Regions from separate parts of the Kitasatospora sp. NPDC054768 genome, predicted to be linked through region 1. Evidence: riboswitches for the same ligand, from Rfam matches in the RefSeq annotation. Region 1 holds a riboswitch; the other holds the start of a gene.
The links. Region 1 has a riboswitch for S-adenosylmethionine ahead of ACWGKU_RS14745 (aminotransferase class V-fold PLP-dependent enzyme). Riboswitches for the same ligand answer to the same signal wherever they lie in the genome.

Region 2: another riboswitch for S-adenosylmethionine. It lies ahead of thrC (threonine synthase); the one in region 1 lies ahead of ACWGKU_RS14745 (aminotransferase class V-fold PLP-dependent enzyme).

What each region holds. Positions count from the first base shown of each region.
Region 1 is NZ_JBSHBN010000039.1:42,503-45,854, forward strand. It holds gene ACWGKU_RS14735 (rhomboid family intramembrane serine protease) at 1-74, shown strand, start outside; gene ACWGKU_RS14740 (Lrp/AsnC family transcriptional regulator) at 71-352, shown strand; gene ACWGKU_RS14745 (aminotransferase class V-fold PLP-dependent enzyme) at 356-1,741, opposite strand; SAM riboswitch class IV at 1,793-1,911, opposite strand; gene trpD (anthranilate phosphoribosyltransferase) at 2,020-3,096, opposite strand; gene ACWGKU_RS14755 (response regulator) at 3,216-3,352, opposite strand, start outside.
Region 2 is NZ_JBSHBN010000250.1:5,513-8,864, forward strand. It holds gene ACWGKU_RS39070 (alpha,alpha-trehalose-phosphate synthase (UDP-forming)) at 1-411, opposite strand, end outside; gene ACWGKU_RS39075 (glucosyl-3-phosphoglycerate synthase) at 450-1,487, opposite strand; SAM riboswitch class I at 1,599-1,735, shown strand; gene thrC (threonine synthase) at 1,752-3,032, shown strand; gene ACWGKU_RS39085 (ubiquitin-like small modifier protein 1) at 3,068-3,346, shown strand.

The DNA.
Region 1 (3,352 bases):
TTCGCCACCCCCCGCGACGACCCGGCCGACGCCCGATACGCTGGCGGCACCCCACAAAGGAGCCCGAACTGTGATCACCGCCATCGTCCTGATCAAGACCAGTGTCGACCGCATCCCGGAGATCGCCGAATCCATCGCCGCCATCGACGGCGTCAGCGAGGTCTACTCGGTGACCGGGGGCTACAACCTGGTGGCGATGGTGCGGGTGCGCCGGCACGACGACCTGGCCGAGGTCATCCCGGGCCGGCTCAACAAGGTCCCGGGCGTGGCCCACACCGAGACCCAGATCGCCTTCCGCACCTACTCCCAGCACGACCTGGAAGCCGCCTTCGCCCTGGGCCTGGACGAGTAGCGCTCAGCCCTCGCGCCGGCCCCGGTCGATCTGCACGGTCGCGACGCAGCGACCGCCCTCGTTACGGTAGTTCCAGGCCGCCCCGTCCGTGACCAGCTCCCGGACGGCGGTCAGGAAGCGGTCGACGTGCTCGTCCGGCGTCCCGGCGCCGAAGCTCACCCGGATCGCGTTCAGGCTGCGCTCGCCCGGCAGCGAGGGCTCCGGCGCGCCGCACTCGGACGGGGCGACGTCCTCGTCCCCGAGCAGCGTGCGCACCAGCGGGTGGGCACAGAACAGGCCGTCGCGCACCCCGATGCCGTACTCGGCGGACAGCGCGGCCGAGAAGTGCGAGCTGTTCCAGCCCCGGACGACGAAGGACAGCACGCCGACCCGGGCGGAGTCGGAGCCGAACAGGTTCAGCACCTTGACCTGCGGGATCTGCGCCAGCCCGGCCGTCAGCCGGGCGATCAGCTGCTGCTCGCGGGCCTCCAGCGCGTCGAAGCCGGCCTCGGTCAGGGCCCGGCAGGCCGAGGCGATCGCGTAGGCGCCGATGACGTTCGGCGAGCCGGCCTCGTGCCGGGCCGGGCCGGTGTGCCACTGCACGGCCACCGAGCCGTCGCTCTCCCGGGCCACCGTCCGGGTCGCCCCGCCGCCGGCCAGGTACGGCTCGGCCGCGTCCAGCCAGTCCGCCCGGCCGGCCAGCACCCCGGCGCCGAACGGCGCGTAGATCTTGTGGCCGGAGAAGGCGATCCAGTCGACGTCCAGCTCACGGACCGAGACCCGCTGGTGCGGCGCCAGCTGGGCGGCGTCCAGCACCACCCGGGCGCCGTGCCGGTGCGCGGTCCGGGTCAGCTCGGCGACCGGCCACAGCTCGCCGGTCACGTTGGAGGCGCCGGTGACGCAGAGCAGCTTGGGGCCCTCGGGCGCCCCGGCGAGGGCGGCGTCCAGCGCGGCCACCGCCTCGGCCCGGGAGCGAGGCGCCCGCAGGTAGGTGACGCCCAGTCCGGCGTGCGCCCAGGGCAGCAGCGAGGCGTGGTGCTCGGTCTCGAAGGCGAACACCCGGGTGCCGGCCGGAACGGCCGCGGCCAGCAGGTTGAGCGAGTCGGTGGTGGCCCGGGTGAAGACCACCTGGTCGCCCTCGCGCAGGTCGAGGAACTCGCCGACGGTGCGCCGGCTCTGCTCGAACAGGTCGGTGGACAGCTGGGAGAGGTACCCGGCCCCGCGGTGGACGCTGCCGTAGTACGGCGCGTAGGCGGCGACGTCGTCCCACACCCGCTGAAGCGCCGGGGAGCTGGCCGCGTAGTCCAGCGCCGCGTAGCCGACCTTCTCACCGTTGGCGAGCGGGACCTGGACGTCGGCGCCGAGGACGGCGAGCGGGGCGCAGGTCTCGGTGGTGGCGAGAGGGGACATGAGGATGCACTCCTTCAGGGGTGAGGGACCCCGGGAGTGCTAGTCGTCGGGCGTCCGCGCTTGTCGCACGGACGGCTTGCCGTGACGACCCGGTCCTCACCCAGGGCACCCCGCCACGGACGGAGGGTTGCCGGACAGCCAGCTGGGGCTTCGCACTGTCACTCATGACCTGGCCAAGACTCTAGGCCGCGTCCATCGGGTGGTCAAACGGGCATCCAGCATCCGGACAGCGCGGGAGCCCGTGCCGGCGTTCCGGCACGGGCTCCCCAACTACCGCCTCAGATCCGGCTGGTGGCCTCCGACCAGCGCCGCAGCAGGTCCTGCGCGGCACCGGAGTCGATCGCCTCCGCGGCCCGCTCCATGCCGGCCGCAAGCTGCTCGGCGAGCGGCGCCTCGCCGAGGTCCAGCGCGACCAGTGCCGCCGCCGTGTTCAGCAGGACGGCGTCCCGCACCGGCCCGTGCTCCCCCGCCAGCAGCCGCCGCGCGACCTCGGCGTTGTACGAGGCGTCCGCCCCGCGCAGCGCCTCGATGCCGACCAGCTCGATACCGACGTCCCGCGGGTCGAAGGTGGTCTCGGTGACCACCCCGTCGCGCACCAGCCAGACCTGCGAGGTGGTGGTGATGGTCAGCTCGTCCAGCCCGTCGTCACCGCGGAAGACCAGCGCCGTCGCGCCCCGTTCGGCCAGCACCCCGGCGATCAGCCCGGCCAGCCGGGTGTCGAAGCAGCCGATGGCGTGCGCGGTGACCCTGGCCGGGTTGGTGAGCGGGCCGAGGATGTTGAAGGAGGTCGGCACCCCGAGGTCGCGCCGCGCGGTGGCGGCGTGCCGCATCGAGGGGTGGAACTTGGCCGCGAAGCAGAAGGTGAGACCGACCTCCTCGGCCACCTCGGCGACCCGCTGCGAGGAGAGGTCCAGCGCCACCCCGAGCTTCTCCAGCACGTCCGAGGAGCCGCTGCTGGAGGAGGCCGACCGGTTGCCGTGCTTGACCACCTTGGCGCCGGCGGCCGCCGCGACGATCGCCGACATGGTGGAGATGTTGACGGTCTTCGCCCGGTCCCCGCCGGTGCCGACGATGTCCACCGCCGGTCCGGGGATCTCCAGCGGCTCGGCGTGCTCGTACATCGCGTCGACCAGGCCGGCGATCTCCTCGACCGACTCGCCCTTGGCCCGCAGCGCGATCATGAACCCGGCCACCTGCACGGGGGACGCCTCGCCGCTCATGATCCGGTCCATCGCCCACGCGGTGGACGCGCGGTCGAGGTCCTCCCCCTGCAACAGCGCGGCCAGGAGGTCCGGCCAGGTGCGGATCACCTGCGCGGGGTCGCTACCGCCGTTCGCAGGGTTCACGTTCACCATGGCTGACTCCAGCTGTTTGTCGGTTCCCCGCTCCGGGGGGACGTCCGTGCGGATGGAGCCAGCCTATCGAGCGAAGCGGCCGCTTCTACCCCTCTCTTTTCCAGTTGCCGGGGGGGAATTCAGCGGACGACCGGAGTCCGCTTCGCCAGCCGCGCCCGCAGCAGGGTGGCGACCGCCCCGGCCAGCGCCACCGGCTCCACCGGGCGGGAGATGGCGGCGTCCGCCCGGCTCCAGGCGGCGAGCCAGGAGTCCTGCG
Region 2 (3,352 bases), on a different contig from region 1:
CTCGGTGCGGAAGCCGGCGTCGAAGGCGGGTGCCGTGGGGGTCGCGTAGAGCAGGTGGTGGACGAACCACAGGGTGGAGTTGGCGACGCCGTTGTAGGCGCGGGCGAAGGTCTGCGGGTCGATGTCCAGCATCCGTACGGCCTGGCCGCCGACCTCGTGGCCGGCCAGGTCGAGGCGGCCGTACGGCGCCTCGGCGGCGGCTCTGCGGTCGGCGTCGTTGAGGGCGGCGCAGACCCAGACGGCGTTCGGGTCCGCGATGGCGGAGAGGCCGGAGACCAGTCCGCCGCCGCCGCGGCGCAGGGTCAGCGTGCCGTCGTCGGCGGTGCTGAAGGACACCGGTCCCCGGTTGGAGGCAACCAGGACGGGGGCGGTGCCGGTCGCGCTCGAACGGTTGGTCGTGAGATCGCCCATGGTTGGGATGTTGCCGGGGGTTCGGGGCGGCAAACCCCTCAATGACGGGTCGCGTATTCGGGGACGGTGTGCATCGGGGGGCGTTCCAGGGCGGTCACCGGGTGGGTGTGGGCGGTGAAGGCGCGGGTTTCCGGGTCGCGGGTGAACTGGGTGAGTTGGGGGTGGACGAGGTCGGCGGAGGCCTTGAGGCGGTGGGTGCGGTCGAGGCGTTCCAGGGCGGTCCGGTAGATGGTGGCGGCCATCCGGCCGAGGGCCTGGCCGTCCTGGTGGCGGTGGTGCCGGACGCCGACGTCCACCTGGGCCAGGGCGTCCAGACCGGCCAGTTCCAGGGCGTCGACCAGCAGGCCGAGTTCGACGCCGTAGCCGGTGGGGAAGGGCAGCCGTTCGAGCAGTGAGCGGCGGGCCGCGTACTCGCCGCCGAGGGGCTGGACGAAACCGGCGAGTTCCGGCCAGTGGAGGTTGAGCAGGGGCCGGGCGACGAGTTCGGTGACCCGGCCGCCGCCGGCGGGCAGGACGGCGCCCTCGGATTCCAGCGGGCGGTCGTACATGGCCTTGACCAGTTGGATGGACTCGTCGGTCAGCAGCGGGCCGAGGATGCCGGAGACGAGGGCCGGGTCGAATTCGCGCAGGTCGGCGTCGACGAAGCAGACGATGTCGCCGCGGGTGACCAGCAGCGAGCGCCAGAGCACCTCGCCCTTGCCGGGGACGGCGGGCAGCCGGGGCAGGACGGCGTCGCGGTGCTCGACCCGGGCGCCGGCCTCGGCGGCGACGGCGGCCGTGGCGTCGGTGGAGCCCGAGTCGACGACGACGAGTTCGTCGACGAGCGGGAGGCGTTCCATCAGCTCGCGGCGGATGGTGCGGACGATGTCGCCGACGGTGGCCTCCTCGTCCAGGGCGGGGAGGACCACGCTGACGGTGCGGCCGGTGCGTTCCTTGGCGGCGAGGAGGGTGTGGACCGGCCGGTCGGCCGCGCTCCAGGAGCGGCGGCGCAGCCAGGACGCCGCCTGCGGGAGGAGCTCGGGAATCGGTTCGGCGGGCACGGAGGTCTCCTCGGCGGGGTCGGTGGGACGGGTCATCTCGCGTGGCGGACGGACCCGTTCAGGATTGACGCCTTCGGATACAGTCTTCGTACAGCGGTCGGACCTTTGCACGCCGGGGTCGCCGTTGAGCATCACCACAATTTCACAAGCTCATCCAGAGGGACTGAGGGAACGGCCCGTTGACGTCCCGGCAACCTTCCCGCGCGGCTGTCTGTCGACAGGCCCCGGCGGGACAGGTGCCAATTCCGGCCTGTGGCGCGACCGTGCCACGGGGAAGATGAGGAGAGAGGCCTCGCCATCATGGCTATCGACACCGCCGCACCTGTTTCCGTCGACCTCGGCCCCGCCGCCGCGCTGTCCTGTCGCGAGTGCGGCACCCGCTTCCCGCTCGGCCCCAGCTTCGCCTGCCTGGAGTGCTTCGGCCCGCTGGAGATCGCCTACGAGTTCGGCAGCGAGGGCGCCGAGGAGCTGCGCAAGCGGATCGAGGCCGGTCCGGCGTCCATCTGGCGGTACGCGCCGCTGCTGCCGGTTCCGGCCGACGTGGCGTCGAAGCCCAATCTGAACCCGGGGTGGACCCCGCTGGTGAAGGCGGACAACCTGGGCCGGGAGCTCGGTTTCACCGCCCAGCTGCACGTCAAGGACGACTCCGGGAACCCGACGCACTCGTTCAAGGACCGGGTGGTCGCCTGCGCGATCGAGGCGGCCCGGGCGTTCGGGTACACCACGCTGTCCTGCTCCTCCACCGGCAACCTGGCCGGCGCGGTGGGGGCGGCGGCGGCCCGGGCCGGGTTCCGGTCCTGCGTGTTCATCCCGCACGACCTGGAGCAGGGCAAGGTCGTCATGGCCGGGGTGTACGGCGGCGAGCTGGTCGGCATCGAGGGCAACTACGACGACGTGAACCGCTTCTGCTCGGAGCTGATCGGCGATTCGGCCGGCGAGGGCTGGGGCTTCGTCAACGTGAACCTGCGGCCGTACTACGGCGAGGGTTCCAAGACGCTGGCGTACGAGATCTGCGAGCAGCTCGGCTGGCGGCTGCCGGAGCAGATCGTGATCCCGATCGCCTCGGGCTCGCAGCTGACGAAGATCGACAAGGGCCTCCAGGAGCTGATCAGGCTCGGCCTGGTCGAGGACCGGCCGTACCGGATCTTCGGCGCCCAGGCCGAGGGCTGCTCGCCGGTGTCGGCCGCGTTCAAGGCCGGCCGGGACGTGATCAAGCCGGTCAAGCCGGACACCATCGCCAAGTCGCTGGCGATCGGCAACCCGGCCGACGGCCCGTACGTGCTGGACATCGCCCGCCGCACCGGTGGCGCGGTGGAGGACGTCACGGACGCCGAGGTCGTGGCGGCGATCCGGCTGCTGGCGCGGACCGAGGGCATCTTCGCCGAGACCGCCGGCGGGGTGACCGTCGGCGTGCTGAAGAAGCTGGTCGAGACCGGGCAGCTGGATCCGGCCAAGGAAACCGTCGCGATCAACACCGGCGACGGCCTGAAGACCCTGGACGCCGTCTCCGACGCCGGGATGACCGCCGTCATCCGCCCGACGCTGGACTCGTTCCGCGCCGCCGGCCTCGCGTCCGTCTGAACCACCCGATCGGCCCCGCCCCCGCAAGGAGAGTCATGAGCGCCAACGTCCGCATTCCCACCATCCTCCGCACCTACACCGACGGTGCCGCCGTGGTGACCGCCGAGGGTGCCACCCTGGCCGAGGTCGTCGCCGACCTGGAGAAGAACCACCCGGGCATCTCGGCCCGCATCCTGGACGACACCGGCAAGCTGCGCCGCTTCGTGAACGTCTACGTGAACGACGACGACGTGCGTTTCGCCGAGGGCCTGGCGACCGAGATCGAGGACGGCGCCGGCATCTCGATCATCCCGGCGGTGGCCGGCGGCTGCTGAGCCTTC